One region of the Bacillus sp. LR_5 genome, then DNA from elsewhere that is predicted to be linked to it. Evidence: riboswitches for the same ligand, from Rfam matches in the RefSeq annotation. Region 1 holds a riboswitch; each other region holds the start of a gene.
The links. Region 1 has a riboswitch for thiamine pyrophosphate ahead of tenA (thiaminase II). Riboswitches for the same ligand answer to the same signal wherever they lie in the genome.

Region 1 (10,372 bases):
TAAAGCCGCAGCAAAGGTACAGCCCGTGCCATGCGTATGCTCCGTATCGATATAAGGATGGCTGATTTGCATAAACATGTTTCCATCAAAAAGAAGGTCAGTAATGTGATTGTCCTCAGGCTGGTGCCCGCCTTTGATAATCACATGCTGAGCTCCCATCTTTACGAGTTGCTCCGCTGCTTTTTTTCGGTCATCCAGCGAGCGGATTGTCATTCCTGTCAGCGTTTCTGCTTCCGGAACATTCGGCGTAATCGCGTAGCTCCTCGGTATGAGCAGCTCTTTTAAGGTAGCAACTGATTCATCGTGCAGCAAGGATGCACCGCCCTTTGCGATCATAACCGGATCAACAATCACACGGTTAAACCCGTACTCGTCAATTTTTCTCGCCACTTCTTCAATCATTTCGGCATTCCAGAGCATTCCCGTTTTTACGGCGTCCGGTTTCAAATCCTCGGCAACAGCGTCAATTTGCTGTCTCAGTGCCTCTACAGTCAGCGGATACACCCCATGGACGCCAAGCGTATTTTGGGCGGTTACCGCCGTAATCGCAGACATTCCGAATACATCAAGCTCCTGAAAGGTTTTAATATCGGCCTGTATCCCTGCGCCGCCGCCTGAATCAGAGCCGGCGATTGTCAATGCTTTATATATACTCATACATTACACTCCTTTTATTACCCAATCCATTTATGATAAATAGATTTTGCCCGGGCAATATCATTTGTTCCATGGATCAATGCTCTGCCGTCCCGGAACAGCACCATTTTCATATCATCCGAGCGGCAGGAAATTAAATACGGGTTCGCGGCTACTTCAAGCCCTGCTTGCTTCAGCTGACCGGCAAGCCCTTCAAGATCCGCTTCTTTTGTAAAGGATGATCTGATTTGCACCGTGTTCCTGCCGCACAATACAGCCGCTTTTGTTTGGTTTTCATATGACAAAAACGGAAAATCCTTTGTGCCGCAGCTTGGGCATGCGTCATGTTTGAGACCCGCCGCTCTCACCTCTGACCGTTCGTTTTTCCACAAGTCAAAGGAGCGCAGCACTGGCTCGCACCCCTCTCCCGTCAGCAGCTTCAGCGCGTCTGTCACCTGAAAGACCGCTACCTGCAAAACAGCCGGACTGATGATGCCGGCTGTGTCACATGTCGCTCCTCCAATCGGAAGTGTATCGAGCAAGCAATGCAGGCAGGGGGTGGATCCCGGCACTACGGTAAAGGTGAGGCCGTAGCTCCCTACACAGGCGCCGTAGAGAAAAGGAATCCCTTCTTTGACCGCAGCATCATTTACGATCAGGCGGGTTTCAAAATTATCAGTCGCATCCACAATGATCGAAGCGCCCTTAATCAGCTCGAAGATATTTTCCGCTGTCACATCCATGACAAGGCCAGTCACATCGACATCGCTGTTAATCGAACGGAGACGATGCTCAGCAGCGGCCGCTTTCGGCATTTCTTTTTTGACATCATCTTCTGTATACAGCTGCTGGCGCTGGAGGTTGCTCCATTCAACGTAATCTCTGTCGGCAATTTTCACAGAGCCGACTCCTGCTCTGACCAGCATTTCAGCACTCGCTGTTCCAAGCGCGCCGGCGCCGATGATCACGGCGCGCGCTTCTTTCAATTTCTTCTGGCCGGCTGGGCCGATCGGAGCAAACAGCTCCTGTCTGGAGTACCTGTCCGTCATACAGGAAGACCTTCTCCCGGACTGCTTGCCGTTCCGTATTGCTTAAGCGGAATGCGCCCCGCCTCATAAGAAAGGCGCCCTGCTTCCACTGCGAGCTTCATGGCACGCGCCATTTTCACAGGATCATTCGCGCCTGATACAGCCGTATTGAGAAGTACGCCGTCCGCTCCAAGCTCCATTGCGTATGCCGCGTCTTTAGGCGATCCAATGCCGGCGTCCACGATAACCGGCACTTTCGCCTGTTCAATAATAAATGACAGATTCAAAGGATTTAAGATCCCTTGCCCCGATCCGATCGGAGATGCCCCCGGCATGATGGCATGCACGCCAAGCTCTTCCAGTTTTCTTGCCAGTACAACGTCATCCGACGTGTACGGGAGCACAATAAAGCCTTCTTCAAGAAGCTGTTCGGACGCTTTTAATGTCTCAACAGGATCAGGCAGCAAAGAACGGCTGCATCCGATGACTTCGACTTTAATCATGTCACAAAGCCCTGACGCTTTTGCCAATCTTGCAATCCGGACCGCTTCTTCAGCGGTGCTGGCGCCCGCTGTATTCGGCAGAAGCGTATATTTGGATAAATCAAGCTGTTCCAGAAAATTAGGCTGAGACGCTTCAAAGATGTTCATTCTCCGCACAGCAAATGTTAAAATATCAGACTCGGAAACGGCCACCGCTTCCTTTTGAATTTCAAACGATGGGTATTTCCCCGTGCCCAGCAACAATCTTGATTGAAATGATTTCCCGCCAATTGTTAACATGCTCATCCGCCTCCTACAAAATGGACAATTTCAATAACATCGCGATCACAAAGTTCAACCTCGTGATAATGTTCTTTGCCGATAATTTCTTTATTTCTTTCAACGATAACAATTTTATTTTCAAGCTGATAAGACGCCAGCAGGTCTTGAATTGTACCTGTGTCTTTTTCCCACTTCACGTCTTTACCGTTCAGCTGTAGCATCATATCTGAACCGCCTCCTTGCGATCAATTCGGAATGCGTGCAGCCAGTCTTGATTGACCTCTTTATTCATCATGAGATCACCGATCAAAGCGCCCGTTGCCGGAGCGAGCAGAATCCCATTTCTGAAATGGCCCGCCGCAAATAAAATACGGCTGTCCTCAGGGTGTCTGCCGATGTACGGTTTCCCATCCTTTGTTCCCGGCCGCAGTCCTGCCCAAAAACGATCCACCTTCATATTCTGAATGGCCGGCAGCATCGTTTTTGCTTTTTTCATTACCAATTCCAATCCGCCAAGATCCGGTGTTTCACTCCAGTCACCTGGCTTCATTGTCGCGCCGACAACCAGTCTGCCGCTTTTTCTCGGTACGATATAGCAATGGTCATGGTAAAGTGTTTTTGTCAGCGGTATATCATCATTCCAAACAGACAGGCACTCCCCTTTTACAGGGAAAAATGAATTGTTCAGCCCAAGCTGTTTAAAAAACATTCCGCTCCACACCCCGCTGGCAACCGCGACATGATCCGCCCATACGTTACCATTCGGCGTCTCGATGGACAGCGCTTCACCGTCACGGTCGACATGCAGGACAGGAGTATGCTCAAAAATCTCCGCCCCAAGCGCTTTCGCTGCTTTCGCATATGCCTTACAAACAAAATAAGGCTCAACATGCACATCATCTTGAATAAAGGCTGCCCCGAAAATGTCACCAGACGTATACGGCTCTTTTTCTAAAACTTCTTCTTTTGTATGCCAGCTGACAGAACCTAAGTCATCCATCTTCCTCAGCCGCTGCACGTCTTCTTCAGAAAACGCAAGCTTAAACATACCGCCGTTATGCTGTCTGATATCAATACCGGATAATGTGTAAAGCTCTTCTCCAAGACCTTTGTACAGACGCTGGCTGTGCATGGCAAAGTCAAAAAACGCGTCACGTTCCTCGCACTCGGCATGGGCGCCCAGCATTCCGGCAGCAGCACTTGTTGTTCTGCCGCCCATTGTTCCACTTTCAAACAATGCGATGTTTTTGTTTTCCTTTGCTAAATGATAAGCAATCGCGGAACCGATAATTCCGCCTCCAATGACAACTGCATCATAATGCCTTTTCATAGCGCATCTCCTTTAGCTTGCGGGAATATCGTCTGGCAGCTTCCAAAGGGTCAGCGGAAGAAAAAATTCCCGACATGACTGCAATACCGTCTGCTCCTGCTCGTTTTACGTCTCTTAATCTGTCCGGCGTCATTCCGCCGATCGCAATAACCGGGACGGAAATCCGCTGTTTGATATCTGACAGCAATGACACACCTCTGCCTTCAAGACCCTTTTTACAATCCGTTTCAAACACATGGCCGAACAACACGTAGTCAGCGTCTTCCTTTTCTGCTTGAACCGCTTCCTCAAGCGAATGCACCGACCGACCGATATGAAGGTGAGGAAATCTGGCTCTGACCTGCTTCGGCGAAAAGCTGCTGCTCGGCAGCTGCACGCGATGAATCGTAGAAAAAAGCGCAATATCCACCCGCCCATTCATGACCAGTTTTCGCTTATCAACACCGCCTTCGGAAATAAGCCCGAGCAGTTTCAAAATGTCGGCCGCCGATTTTGACCGTTCCCGAATGTGTATAAAATCAACTTCATTCCGAATAGCTATGATGGCTCTCGCTAACTCTTCAACCGGCTTGCAGTCATCAGTTATGGCGTGAAGCTCCAAATTCCTCCACCTCTTTTATGCCGCGGTCGGACCAGCCTTCTTTTCGATAGGCCATTCCCCAAAATTGATATTCATAGAAGCTGGAAATAACAAAATTCTCTTTCATCTTGGCGCGCACTTCATCCGTGCTGTTTTCCGCCAGCTCATCAAACCGATTGATTTGCTCTTCGACCTGCTGTCTGAACCAGTCACCGCCGTATGTGCCGATCCACTTCTGATAAATCGGATGCCCCGGATCACAATGCAGCAATTTCTCACCTACCTCGTAATAAAGCCAGTAGCATGGCAGCAGGGCAGCTAAGATCTCAGCAAAATTCCCGCTCAAAACCGAACGGTACATATGGGATGTATAAGAGTATGCCGTAGGAGACGGCTTAAACGCCTTACGCTCTTCCTCACTGATTTCCAACAGCTCCGCAAACTCGCGATGAAGCGCCATTTCCGCCTCATATGTACCTTGGGCGTGGCTTGCCATCCGTCCCGTTGTATAAAGGTCCTTCGCATAAGCGGCGCCAAACGATTGCACCTTCGCAAAATGCGTTAAATAATAAGAATCCTGAAGCACGTAGTATTTAAAACGGTCAATCGGAAGCGTTCCATCACCGATTCCCTGAACGAACGGATGGACAAAACTCCCCTCCCACCATTCTGCGGCTGCACTGCGGCATTCTTCTGAAAACTTCACACGTCATTCCCCCTGTCTGATAAATAAAAAAACCACTTTCCCGCAAGGAAAAGTGGTTTGGAATTGGCATAGTAAAATAACACAAATACCGCTCCACTTCCCTACGCAGGTCTGAACCTGTTCAAGTTATGAGGGTCTAAAAGTCACACTTTTATCTCAGCCCTTATGAAGGACACCCCTAGTGGTTATACGAATACATATTGAATTGTTCTGCACCTCTATATTAACACGAATCCCTATTTGGTCAAGGTTTATCCTTCTAATGTTTTCTTAAGCTCCGTTACGTACCCGCGAGATCCGGTAACAATTAAGCGGTCTCCCAGTTTCAGCCTTGTGTCCCCATGTGGAACGATGCTATCCACACCTCTGAAAATCCTGACAAAGATGACGTCGCCTGTTAAAGGGAATTCCCGCAAAATCACACCGTCGTAAGTGCTGTTTTCCATATTAATTTGATACAGCGAAGACTCCTGGTTCGTGAGAAGCCTCATGACTCCAGGCGCTTCTATCAGAGCGCGAAGCAGTGTTTTTGTTGACAACAAAATAGAAAAGATGCTGATTCCCTGCTCCTTCAGAGCTGCTTCATTCTCCGGTGATCCTACGCTGGCAATGATTCTTTCTGTGCCTTTTTCTTTTGCAAGTAATGCAATGTCCGCATTCATGTCTTCATTCCCTGTCGCAACAACGAGGATATCCGTATCAAAAATGCCGAGTGACTCAAGCGTCTCGTGTTCATAGTCAGAAATCGTTTCGACAGTAAATACTGATTCTGACAGCTTTTCCTCCGCATTCTCTTGGTATACGTGTACAACACGCACATCATACTCTTCCTCCGGCAGTTCAAGAGTAACAGGCAATGTCATTTGGTTTGCACCGATAAACGTAATCGTCTTTTTCTCCTCCGGCTGCTCCTCCCGTTTGTACAATTTTTTAAAGAAGACCGGCGAAAAAATACTGGCAATGACGGCTACTAACGTCAGCGCTCCTGACATATTTGCGCTGATCACGTGAAGCTGCTGACCGATTGTCGCAGCGGCAATCACGAGCGAAAGCGTTGATGTCAGCAGGAAACCAGATGCCAAAACAGTTCGGTTATCATACCACTTCTTCAAGTACAGGACAGGAATGATTTTGCTGACTAACAACGCCAGAAGCAGAAGCGGAATCATGATTAATATTTTCGGATCTTGGAAAAGGGTCCATATATCCAGCTTCACACCGACCATCACAAAGAAAATCGGAATTAAGAACCCGTAGCCGAATGAATCCAGCTGCTGAACAAGTTCTTTGTTTGGTGAAAGAAGGGAAACGAGAACCCCTGCTAAGAAAGCGCCGAGAATATTTTCTGCCCCAAGTGATTCAGACAGGGCAACGAGTACGATAATTAACGTAAAAATCGCGCGCGTTCCGATCTGGATCGTCCCTTTTGACATGGATTGAACAAAAGAGCGATGTTTGAAGACCCGGCCGAAAAAGTAAAGCACCACTCCGGCTGCAAACAGGATCATCAGAAGCCACATGTTTCCGCTGTCCTCTCCGTATAAAGAGGAAAAAACAGCAAGAAGAATCATCGTAGCCAAATCAGCAATAACAGCAACGAGCAAAATAATCTGCCCGATATTTGAATTCATGATTCGTTCTTCTTTTAACGTTGGAACGACAACGCCTAATGAAATCGTTGAAATAATAAGCGTCATTAAGAATGCATTTTCGATAAATCCTGCCAAGACGAACCCATAAGACAGCAGCAATGATAAAATAAAAATACCGCCAAAGATAATAGATGCCGCAGCAAACGTATTAGGCGCTTCTTTGCCGTTCGGCATAAGCTGCTTTTTCTTTCCTTTCTCAAACGATGAAAAATCAATTTCAAGCCCGCTTAAAAACATTAAAAAGATAAATCCGAGCATAGAAAGCGTCTGGAGCCATGTGTCACCCTCCACAACTAAATTAAGGCCGCTTTTTCCTATGATCAATCCCATAATGATTTCAGCAACAACAACCGGGATGCTGAGTTTAAACCGATGCAAAAGGATGGGTGTCAAAAATGCAACGATAAGTACAACAACTAAAGATGCGACAGATGTATGCGCCATAATCAGAACCTCCTTTTTAGATCAGGGTTATGCCAGTTCTTAATCAAAGAACAAAACCTCAATTTTTAAAAAAACATAACGCGATTTTAACAAGGGTGATGATAAAAAATAAAGTAATATGGTCTAAATCCTGTTTAGAAAATGATTCTTCTATAATTTGCACATAAAAGCTTGTGATGACTCACAACACTTTGCATCATAATAAATAAAATCATTGGTAAGGAGGATGCCGAATGGCTTACGACATAATCAGCGATATTCATGGCTGCTATGACGAAATGACTGCATTAATCCAAAAGCTTGGCTATACGATCAAAAATGGAGTACCTGTCCACGAGGAAGGCAGGATGCTTGTTTTTGCCGGAGATTTAACCGACAGAGGACCCAAATCGATAGAGGTCATCCGCTTTGTAGCGGGCGCTTACGAAAAAGGCGCTGTACGTTATGTCCCGGGAAATCATTGCAATAAGCTGTTCCGCTACTTAAAAGGAAATCCGGTGAAAGTGATGCATGGTCTCGAAACAACAGCGGCAGAGCTTGAAGAACTTTCTAAAGAAGAAAGAACAGCAGTAAGCGAACAGTTTATGAAGCTGTACGAAACAGCGCCGCTTTACGACATCTTACATAACGGAGAATTAGTTGTCGCCCATGCTGGCATAAAGGCTGACGATATCGGCAAATATACCCGCAGAGTGAAAGACTTTGTGCTTTACGGTGATGTGACGGGTGAAACGTATCCGGACGGCAGACCCGTCAGACGTGATTGGGCGGCAGCCTATAACGGCAAGGCTTGGGTCGTATACGGCCATACACCTGTGAAAGAGCCTCGGAAGGTCAATCGCACCATCAACATTGATACAGGCTGCGTGTTCGGAAATAAACTGACAGGCTTTCGCTTTCCAGAAATAAAAACCGTCTCTGTTCCAAGTTCCCTGCCTTATGACGAATCAAGATTTCGCCCCATATAAAAAAGGAGAGAATCATTGATTCTCTCCTTTTATCAGTTCTTTCATATCTTGAGGCAGTGAAGCATGAAACGTCATGTTCTCCTGTGTCAGCGGATGGATAAATGAAAGCTGCTCGCTGTGCAGGGCCTGGCGGCCAATTTCCCGCCTCGTTCCGCCGTACAGTGTATCGCCGCACAGCGGGTGCCCGAGATAGCTCATATGAACACGAATTTGGTGGGTACGTCCAGTCTCAAGCTGCAATGTCACCGAGGTCAAGTCGTCATTTGCGCATGTGACATAAAAATGAGTAACAGCCTTCTGGCCGTCCGGTGTCACCGTCCGTTCAATAATACTGTCAGGATGTCTGCCAATCGGAGCATCGACTGTTCCCTCCGCCTGTGTCAACCGCCCGTGGACCACTGCCGCATACCGGCGTTTCACAAGCCCGTTTTTTTGCGCTGACGATAAAATGGAGTGGGCAAAGCGATGCTTGGCAACAAGCATGACACCAGATGTATCCCGGTCAAGCCGGGTTACAAGGTGAACCGTCGCCCGCACTCCGTTTTTTTGATAATGATGGATAATTCCATTGGCAATGCTGCCGGATGGGTGCTCTCTCGAAGGGATAGATGACACATACGGCTGCTTGTTTATCACAAGTACATGTTCATCCTCATACAGGATATCGAGCGGAACAGGCTCTGCCAATAGCGTCTCGCTTACCTGTTCCTCAGGAAACTTGACGACAAGAAGATCTCCCTCTCTCAAAACGTATTTGACCGTCACATGCTCACCGTTGATAAGCAGGTCTCCACCGCCAAACTTGATATCGGTCAGCAGACGTTTCGAAATTCCCAGTTCAGCGGCATATTCTTTTAGAGTTATCCCGTTTTCAGCGGAAGTAATGTTCTTTCTGATAAAAAAATAATCCACGATACGTCCTCTTTCTATTCACCTTTTCCGATAAACGAATCCTGGACTCTTTTCCAAAATGGAAACGGACGGAATCTCGCAAACCTCACATTTTCGGATGCAACTTGGCAGCGGATCGACTTTACATCCTTATGAAGAAGGGTTAAATGGTCAATCGTCACTTGAAAGTCAACTTCGTTTCTCGGCTTAATCATGCAATCATGATGGGAAGGGAGAAGCAGCGGCGATCCGACCGTCCGGAATACGCGGTTATTAATAGAAGCCATTTCCGCAAGCTGGATCGCTCTAATAGACGGATGGATAATCGCTCCGCCCAGCGCCTTATTGTAGGCGGTGCTGCCGGATGGCGTTGACAGGCAGAGGCCGTCGCCCCGGAAGGTTTCAAAGAGCTGTCCCTTGATTTCCACATCAGCCACAAGGCTTCCTTCTATGCTTTTAATCGTGCATTCATTCAATGCTAAATATCTTTCTTCCCGCTCGTTTTCGTGATAGGTCACAATCACTTCGAGAAGCGGATATTCGACGGTATGATACGGCGTTTTCGCAATCGCGAGAACAAGTTTTTCAATTTCATGAGGAACCCAGTCGGCATAAAACCCCAGATGACCCGTGTGAACGCCGACAAATGCTGTTTTGTCCAAGCGGTCGCTGTATCTGTGAAAAGCGTACAAAAGCGTTCCATCGCCCCCAACTGAAATGACGATTTCCGGTTCATTTTCATCCAGTTCCATATCAAAATCCAACAAATACGCCTGTATTTTGCTTTTCAGCGTATCAGAAACTTGATCACCTTTTGATGATACGGCAAATTTCATGCTTTTCTTCCCCTTTACCTATTGTTGCTCGCTTCCTTTTTTCTTTCTTGAAAAGGCAGCTTGAGCTTCCTGTACTTCACCCCTGATCTCCGACATCTCTTCATCAAGCCGGGAAGCCGCTTCAGAAGCACGCTGAAGCCTTAATTTTACTTTTTCAGGAATGTTTCCGCTGTATTTATAATTCAATGAATGCTCAATGGTCGCCCAAAAATTCATCGCCAGCGTACGGATCTGTATTTCCACAAGAACATGCTTTTCTCCGGACACCGTCTGTAAAGGATATAGCACAACAAGATGATATGACCGGTACCCGCTCTCTTTATGTTCCGCAATATAATCCCTCTGATCCACAACGGTGAAATCTTTTCTGGCAAACAGCATGTCTTTTACGATTTGGATGTCATCGACAAATTGGCACATGATTCTAAGGCCTGCGATATCCTGAATGGTTTCAATTTCATGTAACGGTATGCTTTTCCGTCTCGCTTTTTCAAGTATGCTCGCCACAGGTTTGACGCGCCCGGTCACAAATTCGAT
Region 2 (8,726 bases), on a different contig from region 1:
CATCCGCTGCTGGCCTGAAGAATCGTAACGGCTCAAAGCTGCCTGCGCTTTGGCAATGGTGTCATCATCCAAGTGGCTGATCAAGCGCTCAGCCGCTTCCCACGCCTCTTGTTCGGTTTCACGGGCAATGACATGCAGCCTAATGCCGAATCGAACGGATCTCCCTTCTTTTTCCGCCTGCTTTTTGACTCTCTCAATCTTTTCTTTTACTTGTTCAGGCGGCTCGCCCCACGTTAAATACACGTCTGTATGCTTTGCGGCAGCTTCAATCCCCGCCTGTGACGATCCTCCGAAATAGATAGGCGGATGCGGCGCTTGCTGCGGTGGGAAGAGCAGATTGCTGTTTTCCACTTTTATATGCTTTCCTTCATAGGAAACCGTTTCTCCCTGCAAAAGTCTCCGCCAAACGGTTAAAAATTCTTCTGTCGCTTCATAGCGTTCATCATGGCTGATAAACAGGCCATCTCCAGTCAGCTCGTACGGATCGCCTCCTGCCACAACATTGATCAGCAGCCGGCCGTCTGAAATGCGGTCTAAGGTAGATGTCATTCTGGCTGCTAGAGAAGGCTGCATTAAACCGGGTCTTACCGCGACTAAAAACTTTAAGTCCTTTGTTTCTCCTGCCAAAGCCGATGCTGTAAGCCATGGGTCCTCGCACGATCTTCCCGTCGGCAGAAGAACACCCGTATATCCCAGCCTGTCAGCCGCCTGCGCGACTTGTTTAAAGTAAAGATGATCCGCAGTCCGTCCATCGCTTTCAGATCCTAAATATCTCGCGTCTCCATGAGTCGGTATAAACCAAAGAATTTCCATATCCATCTCCCCTTTACGTATATTACCCTTCGTAACTGTTTCTCCACTTTAGCAGTTTTCGTTCAAGCAGCCTGACAAAGGAATCCGTCAGCTTTCCAACCACCGCAAAAATGATAATCCCGGCAAACACTTTGTTCGTTTGTGAAAACTGTCTTGCATCCATGATCATATAACCGACTCCTGAGCTTGAGCCCATCAGCTCTGCTACAACAAGTCCAAGCCATGCAATGCCGAGCGATAAGCGAATGCCGAGCAATATATTTGGCAGGGATGCCGGCAATATCACTTTGGAAATCTGCTGATGCCATTTAAATTCAAGCACCCGGGCGACTTCAAACAGCTTCGCGTCAACTCCGCGGATGCCGTTAAATGTATTGATATAGACAGGAAAAAAAGCACCGAGCGCAATCAGCAAAATTTTGGATACCTCATCAAAACCGAACCATAAAATAAACAGCGGCGTGACCGCCAGATGGGGAACGGTTCTGAGCATTTGCAATGACGGATCAAGATACAGCTCCGTCCGTTTGGAGAATCCGGCCAAAATCCCGATAATCAAGCCAAGCCCCGCGCCAAGCAAAAAACCAAGCGCCGCCCGATAGATGCTGATTTGCAGATGACCGAACAGCTCACCGGACAAAATAAGCTCTTTAAACGTCAGAACGATCGCAACGGGTGTGGGCAGCACTGTAGCGGACACTACCCCAAGGCCGCCGATGATTTGCCAGATGGCGATAATGACAGCGGGCAGCAAAAGCCCCTTCATCCAGCCGTATTTCATCCTTCCGGGCTTTTTTCGCACCGCTTCCGCACTCGTTTTCGGCAGCGAGCCTGCAGCCTCTGCTTTCATCATTGATCACCTCCTGAGGAATTTTCCTTTAACGCTTTTTTAATAAATGTGTTATCCACAACCTCTTTCACATCAATCTTCTTGTCTATCGCCTTCGTTCGATATTGAAAATCTGCTGTCTCCTGCTGTGCTTTCACAATGTCGTCACTGATGACCTCATTCAGAGGCTCAGTATTTTTCAACACATTTTCGACGACCTTTTTATCGAGACCTTTAATGTCTGCATACAAGTCAGCGGCTTCATCCAGATGTTCCTTTTGCCACACAACAGCCTTATTAAACACCTTCAGAAAACGGACCACTTCGTCCGGGTGCTCTTCGGCAAACTTTGTTCTTACTAAAGTAAATCCGGGTGAATATAAATCTGTACTTTCCCCGTTCACAAGGATGTTTGCTCCGTGTTTGATTGTTTCTAAAGACAAGTACGGCTCCCAAATGGACCAGGCATCAACAGATCCGTTTTCAAACGCAGAGGCCGCTTCATCAGGCTGAAGCTGAATAATCGTCACATCATTAGCTGACAACCCCACTTGATCAAGTGCTTTATACAGAAAATCAAAACCGCTGCTGCCTTTGGCGACTGCAATTTTCTTCCCCTTTAAGTCCTTGACGTCCTGAATGCCGCTGTTTTGATTGACAAGGATGCCGTTTGCTTTCAATCCGTCCTGAGACAAACCGATTTCTTTAAAGTCAATGCCCGCCGCCTGTCCAGCGATCACAGGAGAATTGCCGACTTGAGAAAAATCAAGTTTGTCTGCCGCAAGGCCTTCAAATTGGGGCGGACCGCTTTGAAACTCCACCCATTTCACTTTGATGCCTTCTTTTTCAAATGCATCTTCAAACCAGCCTTTCTCCTTCGCAATCAAAAGCGGGCTTAAACTTTGCTGAATACCGATTCGAATTTCTTTCAATTGTTTGTTGTCACTGCTGGCTCCATTTGCTCCACAGCCTGCCAGCAGAAAAAAAACGGTAACCAATACAATGAGTCCTTTTTTCATTTCTGCTTCCGCCCTTTCTATATCCCTGATCCTTCAGCGTACTCTAGATCTTCTGTTTTCTCGAATTCCGACAGCACTTTCTGTCTGATCGCTTGGAAATCCGGAGTCGTCCGGTTTCGCGGATACGCCAGATGAATGGGCATCAGCTTATGGATCTTCCCCGGTTTAGCCTTAAGGATCGCAAGCTCATTTCCTAAATAAACAGATTCATCTATATCATGAGTCACGAGAATCATCGTTGTTTTTTTCCTCCTCCATATATCCAGCAACACGTCCTGCAGGTGTTTTCTAGTAAAAGCGTCGAGTGCACCAAACGGTTCATCTAAAAGCAGGACCTCAGGCTCCCGCAGAAGAGCCCGTGCGATAGCGACTCTTTGTGACATACCGCCTGACAGCTCGCGCGGGTATGCTTTCTCCGATCCTTTTAATCTGACAATCTCAATCAGTTCATCCACCTTCTGTTTGACTGTTGGATCTTTCAAGTTCAAATCGGCGGCAATATTCTGCTCAACCGTCAGCCATGGAAAGAGGCGGTGCTCCTGAAAAATAAATCCTTGCTGAATACCCGGAGCTGTTACGCTGCGTCCGTTAATTTCAACACTCCCGTCATAATCTGAATCAAGCCCCGCAATAATCTTTAAAAGCGTGCTTTTTCCGCACCCGCTAGGTCCGATGAGCGTAAGAAATTCACCTGGTGCGATTGATAATTGAATGTTCTCCAAGACCGTTGTTTTGCGGCCCTCTTGAACGAAGGTCTTTTTTTTGATGCTGATGGTCACAGCCACTTTTATCCCTCTCTTTCTGCCAACCCCGCCTTCTACAAAAACAAAAAGGCCCCCATCTCTGTTCGTTGTAGAGATGAGAGCCTTCGGCGGTCCGATCAGCTGCCCAATTGTTTTTTGTTTGAATATCATGTTAATTCAAACTATTCCGATGTGTCAACTATTTTTTCAAACAAGATTTTTGGCATTCTTGTTTATCACTTAATCTGCTTGATTCGCAAATAGAGAAGAAAAAATCATTTCTTCAAAAAACTTTTTCTCTCTTATAAGCTGTTATGACAAGGGTTTATCAACATTTTTAATACTTTATATCCCTTAATAGAAATGACTATTTTATAATAATTATAAAATAATATTGACTTTTTACTTAGAGATGATATTATGTTCTTATAAATTTCAAGAGGTGATGACATGAGTTCAAATAAACTGACAACTAGCTGGGGCGCTCCGGTTGGAGATAATCAAAATTCAATGACTGCCGGTTCTCGCGGACCAACTTTAATCCAAGATGTACATTTACTCGAAAAATTGGCCCATTTCAACAGAGAACGTGTTCCTGAACGTGTCGTTCACGCCAAAGGAGCAGGCGCACACGGATATTTTGAAGTGACAAATGATGTAACAAAATACACGAAAGCCGCTTTCCTTTCTGAAGTCGGCAAACGGACACCGTTGTTCATCCGTTTCTCAACAGTTGCCGGTGAACTTGGCTCGGCTGACACCGTTCGCGACCCGCGCGGATTTGCTGTTAAATTTTATACTGAAGAAGGAAACTACGACATCGTCGGTAACAATACACCGGTATTCTTCATCCGCGATGCGATTAAGTTCCCTGATTTCATCCATACACAAAAAAGAGATCCAAAAACACACTTGAAAAACCCTACAGCTGTATGGGATTTCTGGTCACTTTCACCAGAATCACTGCACCAAGTGACAATTCTGATGTCAGACCGCGGAATTCCTGCAACACTTCGCCACATGCACGGCTTCGGAAGCCATACATTCAAATGGACAAATGCCGAAGGCGAAGGCGTATGGATTAAATATCACTTTAAAACAGAACAAGGCGTAAAAAACCTTGATGTCAATACAGCAGCAAAAATTGCCGGTGAAAACCCTGATTACCATACAGAAGATCTTTTCAACGCAATTGAAAACGGCGATTTCCCTGCATGGAAACTATATGTGCAAATCATGCCTTTAGAAGATGCAAATACGTATCGCTTCGATCCGTTTGATGTCACAAAAGTTTGGTCTCAAAAAGACTATCCGTTAATCGAAGTCGGACGCATGGTTCTAGACAGAAATCCGGAAAACTACTTTGCAGAAGTAGAACAAGCGACATTCTCACCTGGAACACTCGTGCCTGGTATTGATGTTTCTCCAGATAAAATGCTTCAAGGCCGGCTGTTTGCTTATCATGATGCACACCGCTACCGTGTCGGTGCAAACCATCAAGCACTGCCAATCAACCGCGCACGCAACGAAGTGAACAATTATCAGCGTGACGGACAAATGCGTTTTGACAATAACGGCGGCGGATCTGTTTATTACGAGCCTAACAGCTTCGGCGGTCCGAAAGAGTCACCTGAGGATAAACAAGCAGCATATCCGGTACAAGGGATCGCTGACAGCGTAAGCTACGATCACAACGACCACTACACACAAGCCGGTGACCTCTATCGTTTAATGAGCGAAGATGAGCGTGCCCGCCTTGTTGAAAATATCGTAAACGCCATGAAGCCGGTAGAAAAAGAAGAAATCAAACTTCGCCAAATCGAGCATTTCTACAAAGCGGATCCTGAATACGGAAAACGCGTGGCAGAAGGCCTTGGATTGCCGATTAAAAAAGATGCTTAATAGAAATGTAAAAACCCGCTGTAATTAGCGGGTTTTTTTATATTTAGTTACGCACTGCCGTATGCTTCTTATCAATCTTCATATAAATTTCCTCCATAAGCTCCGCGCTGTTCATAATCTCTCGTTTATTTTTTGCAATCAGAAGATCAAGCGGCAAAATCTGATTCCCATATGTTTTTCGCTTCCTAAATCGTTTTCTCCCCTTCTCTTTTTTGATTCCCATCAATGATCCCTCCTTTTTCATACAAAAAAGGCCCTTATCTAAAAGATAAGAGCCTTCGGTGTCCCGATCAGCAATACTGGAAATATTTATTAGCTATATTAAAACGTATTCCATTTCGCCTGTCAATCTATTATTTATACAGCTTGCTGCCTTGATTCACAAATTCTTCAGCTTTTTCTTTCATTCCCTCTTGAATGGCATCCCATTCACTAAGCTTTTTATCCTTCGCATAATCCCGAATATCCTGAGAAATTCTCATGCTGCAAAACTTCGGCCCGCACATTGAACAGAAATGAGCGGTTTTTGCTCCTTCTGCCGGCAGTGTTTCATCATGATATTCAAGCGCTCTTTCCGGATCAAGAGATAAATTAAACTGGTCTCGCCAACGGAATTCAAAGCGGGCTTTCGATAACGCATCATCCCGTATTTGCGCTCCGGGATGCCCTTTTGCAAGATCTGCTGCGTGCGCAGCAATTTTATATGTAATGACCCCTTCACGAACATCATCACGGTTTGGCAGCCCCAAATGCTCCTTCGGCGTTACATAACAAAGCATTGCTGTCCCATACCAGCCGATCATCGCCGCTCCGATCGCTGAAGTAATATGGTCATAGCCCGGCGCAATATCTGTCGTCAGCGGCCCCAATGTGTAAAAAGGCGCTTCTTTGCAAATGTCCATTTGTTTATCGACGTTCTCTTTGATTTTATGCATCGGCACATGCCCCGGTCCCTCAATCATCACCTGAACATCATGCTTCCAGGCAATTTGCGTCAGTTCTCCGAGGGTCTCTAATTCAGCAAATTGCGCTTCGTCATTGGCATCAGCGATTGATCCGGGACGAAGCCCGTCCCCAAGAGAAAAAGCAATATCATACGTTTTCATGATTTCACAGATTTCTTCAAAATGAGTATACAAAAAGCTTTCCTGATGATGGGCCAGACACCACTGTGCCATAATCGCTCCCCCGCGTGACACAATTCCTGTTGTCCGTTTGGCGGTTAGCGGGACATACCGCAGCAAAACACCCGCGTGAATCGTAAAATAATCCACTCCCTGCTCTGCCTGCTCGATCAGCGTATCACGGTAAATCTCCCACGTTAAATCCTCCGCTACGCCGTTTACTTTTTCAAGCGCCTGATAAATCGGAACAGTTCCCACAGGCACAGGGCAATTGCGAATAATCCATTCACGCGTCGTATGAATATCTTTACCGGTAGATAGATCCATCATCGTATCCGCTCCCCAGCGGATGGCCCACGTCATTTTTTCCACTTCTTCTTCAATTGATGACGTAACCGCTGAATTCCCGATATTCGCATTAATCTTCACATGGAAATTCCGGCCAATAATCATCGGTTCACTTTCAGGGTGATTAATATTTGAAGGAATGATCGCCCGGCCGCTTGCTACCTCACCTCTGACAAATTCGGGAGATACATGCTCGCGAATGGCGATAAACTCCATCTCAGGTGTAATGATCCCCTTTTTGGCATAATGCATTTGGGTGACATTTTGACCCGCTTTCGCCCGCAGCGGTTTCCGCTTTAGTTCTGGGTAGCTTTTGTTTGGGATTGCCTTTTTATAACCGTTATCTTCTGGTTTTATAGTCCGTCCTTCATATTCTTCCACATCGTTACGCTCTGTGATCCATTTTTGGCGGAGCGGCTTTAATCCTTCTTGAATATTAATGGTCACATCAGGGTCAGTATACGGTCCGCTTGTATCATAGACACGCACAGGCGCGTTTTCCTCTTCGCCGAACGATCCTGTCGTCGGACTTAAGGCGATTTCCCTCATCGGCACTTGGATGTCCGAGGAAGAACCCTCCACGTATACTTTCTTACTCCCCGAAAAACTCGACATAATGGAAATGTTGGCTTGCTGCACTGAATCGTTTTGCATCATTGATCCTTCCCCTCTCTTCTTTTGAAAGGACAAAATCAAGCCCATAACCAGCACAAAAAACCGGATTCAAGTGAATGAACCCGGTTACAGTCAGAAAGAAACATATTATTGCCCAGCACGACAATAATAAAAACAATTCCTCTACTTCCCCACGCTGGTACGAACCAGATCAGGTCCAAAGGGTTAAGAAGCTTACCTTCTCTCTCAGCCCGAAAACGGGCACCCCCAGTAACTATTGATTTCGGACTCATCTTAACATAAAACCAATCGAAAAAAAAGAGGAATATAGAAAATATTCAGCTAATTCAACCCAAATATTTGACCCGCAGCGGGATTTCAAAAATCTCATGTTCACCCCTCATCACCCGATATGCCTTTGCACCCGGTCTTGAACTCACAGTCTGAAACAGCTGATCATTTATGAAATGGAGAGCCGCTCCATCGTCCGCCGCATAGCCATCGCACAAGAATTCGTTAGATATCAACTGATGGTATATCGGCCTCCGGTTCTTTTCACCGTCATAATGAGGACAAAAGCTCCCTTGCAAAAAACCTAAACTTTTCATACTTGTCAGCGGTCCTGCCGAATCTGTCACTCCTTCTTCAAACCAGCAGATCGCACCGGCACTTAATCCAGCTAAAATCACCCCGTTCTTCCATGCCTCTCTGAGAATAAGATCCAGCCCCCATTCCTTCCACAGCACAAGCATATTCCGCGTATTTCCCCCGCCAACATAAATCACGTCCTTTTCCATAACAAAAGAAATGAAGTCTGTTGTCGGCGGCTTAAATAAGGATAAATGAGACGGCACACAATCCAGTGTTTGAAAAGCATGATAAAACCGCTGAATATAGTTTTGGGAATCACCGCTCGCCGTCGGCAAAAAACAAATGCGAGGCGACTTCCGTCCCGATTGATTGATGATATATTGATCGAGGGACAAATTTTCCGGTTCCATCGAAAAACCCCCCGCCGCCCATCGCAATAATCTGTTTCATCATCCCACTCCCCGAAAAAATTTGTTAATCATTATAGCATTTTGTATAAATCCATGAAACAAGGCTAAATACTTCTCAATAGGAAGATCTAAAAGATAAAACCCACTAACAGGCGGTGAAGGCATTGAACGATTTTTCAACCCCAATCATACCTATAATGATTCTTGATTGCTTAACGACAATACAAATCATCATTAAAAAGTACACTGTCGCAATAACGGAAACTGCAAACCCCGACCTCCGAACAGCGTTGCATGATCAATTAGATGCAGCTGTTCATCTGCATGGGGAA
Region 3 (10,372 bases), on a different contig from region 1:
CGCTGTCCATCAGTATAAGACGGTTCAGCTCTTTCAGATCAAGCTGATATTGTGCCTTTGCCGTCTGATTAACGGCAAGGTCTGCTGAAACCGGCAATGCGCGGACAGCATCCATGACGCGGTCGTCTACCGTATAGCATGCACCGCTGATAGACGGGCCAATAACAGCGTAAATATCTGAGGGATTTGAACCTTCCTTCTCAATCCATTGCTTCACCATTTCTCTGCCAATCTGTTTGACGGTGCCTTTCCACCCGGCATGGGCGACTCCGACAAGCGACTTAACCGGATCATAAAAGAAAAGAGGCACACAATCAGCAAAGCATAATGCTAAAAATACATTTTTTTCATTTGTATATAGCCCGTCCGTTGCTTTTAGAGCCGTGTGATACTCACGGGCGCCTTTTCCCCTATCCCTCTGCGTCACTTTCTGAACGCGATTATCATGTGTCTGATCAGCGAATACCCAAGACTGCAAATCAGTATTAAACATATCGGCAATATATTCACGATTTTTAACTACATCTGCATCTTTGTCATGAACGTGCAATCCTGTATTTAACGATTCAAAAGGCTTTTGGCTGACACCGCCGTTTTTTGTCGTAAATCCGGCAATGACTTTTTTGTTGTTTTGATTCGTTTGAACCCAGTCTTGTATCATGAGTGTCGAGGGTGTGGTAAGACTGAATGGGTGATATGTATTCATGATGATCCAACCTTTCGACAAACATTTAAAAAAGCGGAATTTCCCACTTATTTTACCACATCTTACTGCATTCGTTGAGCGCCGATTTGCATATTTCTAAATGAAATGTGCCGGAAGAATCGAGACTTCCGGCATTTGCCAATCTGCGGCAGACAAGCAGGTTTATGCATGTGGTTCACTTAATCGGACCAAGATTACATCTTCCCCGATTTTTACTATATTTCGCCATGGAATGACCAATTCCTCTTCTTTTCCAAAAAATCCGAGAACTTTCCCATTTCCTCCGAGTATGATCGCCTGAATTTTTCCAGTGGTCACATTGATATCAATATCACCAATACTCCCCAGCTTTTTTCCGTTTGAGACATTGACGACATCCTTTACCTGAAATTCTGAAATGCTGATCATTCCATCACGTCCTTTTTCCGTCCTTTTGTTCAAGTATATGAACGGGCAGGCTGAACCTTGTCAGCAAGAAGAAATTTTCATGTCATTGTTCTTTTTTCCGGCTGCACCAGCTGATGATAAAATCGAGTATAATTTTTGTATACTCTACTAGCTGCTCAATCGATACCTTCTCGTTCACAGAGTGTGCATTGTGCAGATCTCCAGGACCGTATATTACGCATGGAATACCGGCATCATACAGCCATCCGCCATCTGTAACTGATTGAGAAACGTCAATAATTGGACACTCCCGTTTCACTTTCTCATGAGAGGCAGTTAGCGCTAAGACGCCTGGGTGGCCAGGGTCAACTTCCAATGCCGGAAAAATTTCTCCTCTGTCTTCTATCATAGATGAGCCTCCCCACTTGAATACAGGGCGGTTTTCCCTAAGCCAAATATCACTGTCACTCAGCCGATTGACGTAATCTTCTATTTCCGCTGCCACTTGGTCATGGGTTTCATTCGGATAAAAATGGACTGTGATCCACAACCGGCATTCGTCCGCTATAAAAGCCGCATGTCTGCCGCCTTCTATAACTGCCGGGTTAATCGTATTTGTGCCTGGTTTAAAACCGGGATAACTTTTCATAATAGACCAGTGGCGCTCAAGTTCACCGAGCCCCCCAATGATTTTTGCCATTTTTTCAATTGCGCTTGCTCCGAATGTTCCTCCGCCTGCGTGAATCATATTCCGTCTCGTTCCATCATGAAATGTTTGACTGCTTTTGATTTCGATCCAGCCTGTAATGACACCGCCTTGGCCTTGAATATGCATATCGCTCGTATCCGCGACAATTGCAAAATCAGCGTGGTAGCCCCTCTTGCAGCATTCAAGTGTGCCGGCTTCTCCAACTTCCTCCCCAATAACCGATTGCAGAATCAGATCACCGGGAAGTTCAATGCCTGCTTCACGAATCAATTTGACAGCAAACAGCACACACGCCATTCCGCCCTTCATATCGGAAGCGCCCCGCCCGATTAAGAGACCGTTTTTTTCAATTGGATGAAATGGATCATGCTCCCATTCTTCATCCTCTTTTACCTCTGCCACATCTACATGGCCATTGATAATCAGGCTATAATAATCTGCTGAATCTGTTCCTTTTAGCTTCCCTACAACATTGGGATCGCCAGGGTACACATCCCATTTGTCGATCGAGAATCCCAATTCATTTAAATATCCCGCAATCCAAGACTGAATGCCCTCTGTATTTCTTGCAGGCGGAGCGGGTGTTTGATAAGAAATCAGCGTTTTCGCAAGCTGAATAAGCTCCTCCTTATGTTCTTCCACTTTTTTTTGCAAAGAGTCTATTTGTTGATCCAATGTAAATCCGCTCCTATTCTTTAAAATCAAAAAAGCCGTTTCAAATGTGATGAAACGGCTTAATAAAAACAAACGGAGTCCGATGTACTCCGCTTTTCACCGCTTCCCTCCGCTGGCATGATCCAGATCAGGTCAAAAGGGTTGAGACAAAGTCTCTCTCAGCTTCGCAAAGCACCCCTAGGATGAATCTATATATGTTTGTCAGGCATTCGTTATCGGCTCAGCTCTTGTTAAAAACGGCCGATCCTGATTCCATAATACATGGATTGGCGTATCAAAAAAAGCGGAAAGTATTTGATCAGTAAGCATTTCCTTTATTTCTCCGGATTCAAAGACCTCTCCCTGTTTTAATAATAGGGCTTTATCAAAGACAGGCAAAATTTCTTCAGCATGATGAGTCACATAAAGGATAGATGGTGCATTTTCTTTGTTTGCAATGTATGTAATCGTATCTAACAGCTTTTCCCGGGCAATAAAATCCAGTCCTGTGACTGGTTCATCCAGTATCAGCAACTCCGGATCGGCCATTAGTGCTCTAGCAATCAACGCTCTTTGTTTTTCCCCTTGAGAAAGGGTTTCATAGCGGCGATCGGCATATTCAATTGCTCCCAAGTCCTCTAACAAACCTATCGCTTTTTCCCTGGTTTCCTTACTTGGCGTTTCATATAACCCAATCGAAGCGTAAGCTCCGCTCAAAGCAATTTCAAAGGCTGAATCTGCCGGATACAATTTTTGCTGAAGAGCTGCTGAGACGAGGCCAATTTTACGTCTGAGCTTTTCCCCAAGCTCTGTTTTGCCAAATTCATGGCCAAGCACCTGCATCTCGCCTGATGTTGGAAAATAATATGAGCAAAGCATATTTAACAGCGCTGTCTTCCCGGCGCCATTTAGGCCGTAAAGCACCCAATTTTCCTTTTCTTCCACCTTCCAATGAATATCTCTCAGTATCCATTTCCCATTCCGTTTTAGTGAAACATTGTCAAGCTGCAAAATCATCGTGGTCCTCCTCTTTATTGCCTTTTATAATTGTTTTAATTTTCATAAAACTTTGTACGAACTAGGATACCTTACTTTTTCCAAAACGTAAACCATCCGTAATCAATAGAAAAGCCTTTAAAACAACATCGTTTTAAAGGCTTTTCATTATTGATGAATATTTTTATTCATTTGTTTGATAGCCGCTTTTTCAAGTCTGGACACCTGCGCTTGAGAAATTCCGATTTCCTCGGCGACTTCCATTTGGGTTTTCCCTTGGAAGAATCGCTTTCTCAAAATCATTTTTTCCCTATTATTCAGCCTTCTCATGCCCTCTTTTAAAGCCAGCTCTTCAATCCATTGTGAATCTGTGTTACGCTCATCACTGATTTGGTCCATCACATAGATCGGGTCTCCGCCGTCGTTATAGATCGGTTCAAATAGAGAAACCGGATCCTGGATGGCATCAAGCGCAAATACAATTTCCTCATGCGGTACTTCAAGAACTTTTGCGATGTCTTCTGCAGTCGGCTCCTTGCTTGTCTCACTGATTAACCGCTCTCTTACCTGAAGCGCCTTGTAAGCGATGTCCCGGAGTGATCTTGAGACACGGATCGGGTTATTATCACGTAAATACCTGCGGATCTCTCCGATAATCATAGGTACAGCGTATGTTGAAAACTTAACATTGTGGCTTAGGTCAAAATTATCAATGGATTTCATTAGTCCGATGCAGCCAACTTGAAATAAGTCATCAACATACTCCCCTCTGTTATTAAATCGTTGAATGACACTTAAGACAAGACGCAAGTTCCCGTTTACAAGCTTTTCTCTTGCTGAATCATCGCCTTCATCCTGCAGCTGCCTAAACAGCTTTCTCATCTCTTCATTCTTGAGTACTGGTAATTTGGAGGTATCCACCCCGCAGATTTCGACTTTATTTCTCGACACTTTTTTCCCTCCCTACAGGAGCTGCTGTACAACGTTAAGTATCTCCTTGGGTGGGAAAAATATGCACTGCACTCAGACCGAAAAACTGTCGAAACCAGGAAATCCCTGTAAAATCAAGGGGTTCTAACCATAAAATTTTTTACACCATTTTGTTGAACTCTTTTCTCAATCTTTTTATAATTCTTTTCTCAAGCCGCGAAATATAAGACTGAGAAATCCCCATCATATCCGCTACATCCTTTTGGGTTTTTTCTTCTTCACCGACAAGCCCAAACCGCAGCTCCATGATTTGCTTTTCTCTCTCATTAAGCTGTTCAAGCGCTTTTTTCAAAAGCTTTTTATCGACGTTAGCTTCTATGTCTTTAGTGATGATGTCATCGTCAGTGCCGAGCACATCAGAAAGCAAAAGCTCATTGCCGTCCCAATCAATATTAAGCGGTTCATCAAAGGAAACCTCTGAACGGATTTTGTTATTTCTTCTTAAATACATCAGGATTTCATTTTCTATACACCGAGAGGCATAGGTAGCAAGCTTGATTTTCTTTTCTGGATTGAATGTATTCACAGCTTTGATTAGACCGATGGTACCGATGCTGATTAAATCCTCTATATTAATTCCCGTATTTTCAAATTTACGGGCGATATATACAACCAGACGCAAATTGCGTTCAATTAAAATGGCGCGCGCCGCCTGATCTCCGTTTGGGAGCTTCATTAACAAAACCTGCTCCTCATCTTTAGATAATGGAGGCGGCAGGGCTTCACTCCCGCCTATGTAATAGACTTCATCACTTTTCAGCCCAAGTTTCATCAGCAGCTTATACCAGAGGTGCGTCAACCGTAATTTCAGTTTTTTCATCTTCCTCTCCCTTCTAAATGTCACGCCGTTTGAGTATGATAAGTAACGGACATTTGCGAACATTATGAAACGTGTTTGACAGCCTTGCCCGAAAGCATTTTCGGATGAATAATCGCGTCAAACTCTCCATCTGCCGACAGCTTTGTTGTGCTGATGCCGATTAAACATTTATCTGCAGAAATCATTTCTTCTTTTGTCATAATCGTTACGTGATCCGGTTTAACGCATAATAAAAATTGATTTTGCTGACCAACTCCCCTGTATGGAATCAACCTCATTTTATCTAAAAAGCGAAAGGAATCATCGAGCTGTTCGATGGCTTCCAATGGGTCTGTGTTTCGAATGATCATCGTTTCGGCTGTTCCGAAAATCGGCTCCAATTTATCAATGTAAATGATCATTACCGGTGTTTTTGTAAGAGGATCGTACAGCTGATTACCGGAATCAATCAGGCCTCTGACATGAAGTGTTTGGCTGCCCAAATCTGCCTGCACGCTGACTCGTTCCTCATATTGAATGTTTTTTGTTTCAATATCTTCAATTCTTCTTTTAGAAAAAAACCATAATGCTGGAAAGCCACCAACAATAAACAACCAGCTGATCGGGTCTCCAAACCCTGTTTGATTGGTAATCATAACACCGTTTTGAACAATAGAATTTGACTGCAGCAAAGAATGGGCTCCGATAATTCCTCCCCCCATTAAAAAAGTGGCAAAATAAAAGGAAAACAAATTTTGAAAGAAAAACCGAAATCTTTTAAAGCCAAATGTCACCACCACAATCACAACTGAAAAAGCTAGCTTCCCAGCCGGATGTTCAACAATCGGCGAAAAAGGAGTAAACATCAAAAGGACAATACTGGAACCGATGAACGCTCCGCCTACCAGTCTTCTTTTTTTTACATGCCGTTTTAAAATAAATGCCGTGAGCAAAAGCAAAAGTGCATCAAAACAAAAGTTTAACAGCCAAATGACATCTAAATAGATTTTCACATCTGACTCCTTTCTTTCTTGCCTCACGCTGTTCCCCTTCTTGCTTCATAAGTATAAAGCAAGCTCTGTGGGAAAGTCTGTCAATTAATGTTGAGAGGAAAATACAATTTTTCAGGGAAATCTGCTTAATTTGTCGAGGAAGTATAATGAGAGGATATAAAAAAGCTGCCAATGACGGCAGCTTTTTTCCACTTAATTTTCTGTGTTGATATTAAGTTTTCCATTCGCAGTTTTTCTTGTTTCATTTCCATAATCATCTCGGACGATCACTTCTACTTTTGCTCCTTTTGCTTTAATAGAAGAAGTGGCAGTCCAATAGCCTTCATATCTCCCCGGAGAGATTTCTCTTAACGGGAGTTCGGTGGCATTTTGCACACTCGCTCTTGCATTCGTCAGCGGCATACGAATGGTAAACGTTGCATCTAAATCCTCAGCGCTTGAGAAAGCGATTTTCACAGATTCACCGGCTTTTAAGTTTTTATCCTCTCCCGGAATTAAGCCGGAAATGACAGGCTTGTCAAAGTTCACATCAATGACTGTCTTTTTCGTCGTTTTGTTGCCTGCCAAGTCTGTAGCAATTACCTTGATTTCATTTCTTCCATTTTCCAAAAGAATACGGGCTGAGTATGAACCATCGGTTATTGTTGCTTTTTTGCCATTCACCTTGACGTCTTTCAGATTGTCATCGGATACAGCCCCTTTGACAGTCAGCGTTTCTTTATTTGTTTTCCCGCCATCCTTTGGAGTGTCCAGCGTTAACTCAGGCTTTTCTTGATCAAGCGTGACCGTGATTGGGCTGGAGGCATCTGTTGTTCCGTTGTCAGTTGATGCAGTTGCCGTCAGCTCATTTTCACCCTTGTTGAGTATGATGCCTGCATGGAACGTGCCATCCGCAGCAGCTTTCGTTTCTCCTGCTTCTTTCTCTCCATTATAAATGTGTACCCTTGTACCAGGAGAAGCGTTTCCTTTTACAGTGACGTTCTCCTTATTTGTGTATGATTTGTCTGTCGGTGAAGTAATCTCAGGTACAGCAGCTTCGTAATCAACTAATGCGCGAATCATATAGTTGCCGTCTGCTTCGTCACCCGGCTCCCATTGTCCACCTATATACTGCCAGTTGCGGCCGGAATTCTTGCCGGTTTCATCCATTGCCAGTCCAGGTGAATACGGGTCAGGTTTTGACTGGATATATACGAGATAAAAGTCTCTATCGACCATAATCCCTTTTGAACTGAGATCTACCTTAGTCCACTCGCCATTGCGAAGAGCTTCAGCGTTAAATGGCCCGGCAATTTTTTTGCCCGGTGCTCCGTCTTTTCCTGTAGCATCGTATACCTCAACCTTAAACTCTGTGCCGCCGGGATCAGGGAACTCTGTATCCCAGAATCTGAACAGCCCTCCTGTAAGCATGCCTTTGTCCTTGCCGTCAGCGAGCGTCATTTTTACCGCCCATCCGTTCCCGGCAGCAAAATAGGAATTGGCATTCTCCGCTGTTCCGTCATCATATGCAATTTCACCGGGATAACCGACGAAAGGCTTCAATGCAGTTTCTTTTGTAACATCACCTTTTAACTCAACGGAAAATTCATCACTGTAATAACCCGGTGCAGCGACTTTAATCGTATAAGCGCCTTCATAGGCCTCCAGCGTATATTCACCTTTATCGTTTGTCATAGCCGGTTCCACCGCAGCATCCTCTACAACATAAACGGAAGCGCCTTTTACCGGCTCTCCTGTCGTTTTATTGATGACCGTGCCTTTTAATGTTCCCTTCTTCATCTCTTCTAACGTAAAATTAGCTTGTGTCGTCTGATCCGTCATTAAAGACACTTTTTGTGTTTTCGACTGATAACCATATGCTTCTGCCATAAGCGTATAGTCTCCCGCTTTGTGCTTCAGCGTGTACTGCCCTGTGGATTGATCTGAATATGTTGATTTTCCTGTTTCCACTACACTGACTTGTGCCCTGAGCGGCAAAACTTGAGGCTGTATAGCCTTGTTCTGATGTTTTACCGCTGTGTTTGCAGATGGCTTAGCCTTTTTCGGATTTACTGGCTTTTTCTTTTGCTTTCCAGACGGCTTTTCGACGCCCAGCTTATTCTTTTTGACTGTTTTTCCGGCTGATTTGTCAGAAAGCACTACATCATCAATGTACCAGCCCTCTTTTGCAATGCTTTCATCTGATTGAAGGTTAAACATCACTTGAATGTTTTGACCTTTATAAGCCGATAAATCAATTTCTTCGTCCGTCCAGCTTGATGTCTTTCCGTTATAGACACCAGCCTGCTCCCAATTCTTTTCACCTTCCGGAAGAACAAAAACGTAGCCGTAATCAAAATCATCCTCTAAATTGTGCCAGCTTTTAAATTGAAGAAACAAACTTCCTGAATCAGGTACTTTAACAGGAGGCATAACAAGGTTCATGTTTGCTGAGTTGGCATAATTTCCTGTCAAATTCGTTCCATATACTTTTTCTCCGGATGCTGCTGTATTTGGGCCAGTTGACGGAACTCCCCATTCCCAGTTATTATTTGTTCCGCTCGCAACCCAGCCGCCGGGTGCAGTTTCAAAGTCCTGCTTATATCCCGCCGTGATGCTTGGTTTCACTGTTACATCGTATATGTCAGACGAAACGACATGACCGCCAAAATCGTGAATCATCCACTTATAGCTTAGTTTAGTTCCTTTTATATCTGGGATCTCTGCCTGATACGTTCCTTTTAGATGATCACCGCTGATTCGTTTAGCCGTTATTTCTGTCCATTCACCTTGATCAAGCTTGTAGGACAGCTTTACAGATGTCACACTCACATTGTCTTCAGCTGTCAAAGTCAATGGCAGGCTGCCACCTTCATAGGCTTCAGTTACTTTCTCATGCTGATAGACAGGAGGCTCTTGGTCATCCCCCTCTACAGAAACTTGTCCTTCCGCTTTCCCTAAACCATCTGTAACAGCGGATACAGCATCAAAAGCATTCACCAGACCATGGCCATATCCGTTATTCGGTGAATCAGGAAATGTTGAATCCGTGAGCGGTTCAGCCGTGCTGGTTAATATATCCTCAATCTCATCAACAGAAAGTGAGGCATTCGCCTGTTTCAGCAGTGCAGCAACAGCGGATACATGCGGCCCTGCCATTGATGTGCCGTCCCAACCATCCTCATATGTCTGACCGGGAACGGATGAACGAATATTAACGCCCGGTGCAGATATTTCCGGCTTTATCTCATCATATGGAGATGGCCCTTGAAGAGAAAAGTCAGCGAGCTTTTTATTGATATCAGTCGCTCCAGTTGCAAACGATTCTGGATAGTTTGCCGGATTTGCGATAGAACCAGGCCCGCCGGGAATAAAGAGATCCGTATTCCCAGCTGAAAACTCAGGGAAAATATCGACCGCACGCCAGGCATTGACCATGTCTCTGTACCATTCATCAAGTCCAGAGCCCCCTCCCCATGAGTTATTGACAACATCAGGAGCCATTTCCGGGTGGGGATTTCCTTCCGCGTCCTTTGGTGCTAAAACCCATTCACCAGCTTCCAAAATGTCAGCATCAGTGCCGCCATCTTCAGAGAACGCTTTAACAGCAATCCATTTTGCGCCAGGCGCTACACCGATTTGATTTGTTCCATCAGGTTCAGAGCCCACCATCGTGCCTGTCACATGGGTTCCATGAGCCAAATCATCATAAGGGCTTGCCTCGCCTGCTACGGCATCATACCAGTTCATTTCATTTTCAGGCTCATTAGGATTTTCCGGATTATACCCGCGATATTTCTCTTTTAATGCCGGATGATTCCATTCCACACCGGTATCAATGGACGCAACAACCGTGCCAGTTCCATCATATCCAAGTGCCCAAGCTTTTGGGGCATCGATTTGGTCTACATTCCATTCCACACCGTCAGTTGCTTTAATAGCTTTCTGTGCTTTTTTCATATTAAATGGGGAGGATGATTTAAAAAGCTGCCGTTTCTCATTAGGAAGCACCTTTTCCACTTCGGGAAACTGCGCCACTTTTTCCATAACCTCTTTTGAGGCATGAACAGCAATCCCGTTCACCACATAATAAGAATGAATTTGGTCTGCATTTCCTTTATCTTTCTGGGTGTTCAAGT

Region 2: linked by a shared signal. The riboswitch ahead of thiC (phosphomethylpyrimidine synthase ThiC) and the one ahead of tenA (thiaminase II) in region 1 are both predicted to bind thiamine pyrophosphate.
Region 3: linked by a shared signal. The riboswitch ahead of ylmB (N-formyl-4-amino-5-aminomethyl-2-methylpyrimidine deformylase) and the one ahead of tenA (thiaminase II) in region 1 are both predicted to bind thiamine pyrophosphate.

The regions. Positions count from the first base shown of each region.
Region 1 is NZ_JAVAXX010000002.1:289-10,660, reverse strand. Features, by position in the region: gene thiD (bifunctional hydroxymethylpyrimidine kinase/phosphomethylpyrimidine kinase) at 1-657, opposite strand, end outside; gene thiF (thiazole biosynthesis adenylyltransferase ThiF) at 675-1,685, opposite strand; gene thiG (thiazole synthase) at 1,682-2,452, opposite strand; gene thiS (sulfur carrier protein ThiS) at 2,449-2,649, opposite strand; gene thiO (glycine oxidase ThiO) at 2,649-3,758, opposite strand; gene tenI (thiazole tautomerase TenI) at 3,742-4,359, opposite strand; gene tenA (thiaminase II) at 4,337-5,044, opposite strand; TPP riboswitch at 5,126-5,234, opposite strand; gene RAC86_RS00815 (monovalent cation:proton antiporter family protein) at 5,296-7,140, opposite strand; gene prpE (bis(5'-nucleosyl)-tetraphosphatase PrpE) at 7,374-8,108, shown strand; gene RAC86_RS00805 (RluA family pseudouridine synthase) at 8,121-9,020, opposite strand; gene RAC86_RS00800 (NAD kinase) at 9,035-9,835, opposite strand; gene yjbM (GTP diphosphokinase) at 9,854-10,372, opposite strand, start outside.
Region 2 is NZ_JAVAXX010000235.1:1,338-10,063, reverse strand. Features, by position in the region: partial or broken gene RAC86_RS29400 (LLM class flavin-dependent oxidoreductase) at 1-813, opposite strand, end outside; gene RAC86_RS29395 (ABC transporter permease) at 836-1,666, opposite strand; gene RAC86_RS29390 (aliphatic sulfonate ABC transporter substrate-binding protein) at 1,663-2,661, opposite strand; gene RAC86_RS29385 (ABC transporter ATP-binding protein) at 2,679-3,446, opposite strand; gene katA (catalase KatA) at 3,855-5,306, shown strand; partial or broken gene RAC86_RS29375 (FbpB family small basic protein) at 5,331-5,529, opposite strand; gene thiC (phosphomethylpyrimidine synthase ThiC) at 5,660-7,432, opposite strand; TPP riboswitch at 7,565-7,672, opposite strand; partial or broken gene RAC86_RS29365 (Type 1 glutamine amidotransferase-like domain-containing protein) at 7,741-8,434, opposite strand; gene RAC86_RS29360 (spore coat protein) at 8,559-8,726, shown strand, end outside.
Region 3 is NZ_JAVAXX010000047.1:20,005-30,376, forward strand. Features, by position in the region: gene pgeF (peptidoglycan editing factor PgeF) at 1-706, opposite strand, end outside; gene RAC86_RS12480 (YlmC/YmxH family sporulation protein) at 869-1,114, opposite strand; gene ylmB (N-formyl-4-amino-5-aminomethyl-2-methylpyrimidine deformylase) at 1,197-2,477, opposite strand; TPP riboswitch at 2,565-2,666, opposite strand; gene RAC86_RS12490 (ABC transporter ATP-binding protein) at 2,679-3,473, opposite strand; gene sigG (RNA polymerase sporulation sigma factor SigG) at 3,621-4,403, opposite strand; gene sigE (RNA polymerase sporulation sigma factor SigE) at 4,543-5,262, opposite strand; gene spoIIGA (sigma-E processing peptidase SpoIIGA) at 5,325-6,254, opposite strand; gene RAC86_RS12510 (bacillopeptidase F) at 6,447-10,372, opposite strand, start outside.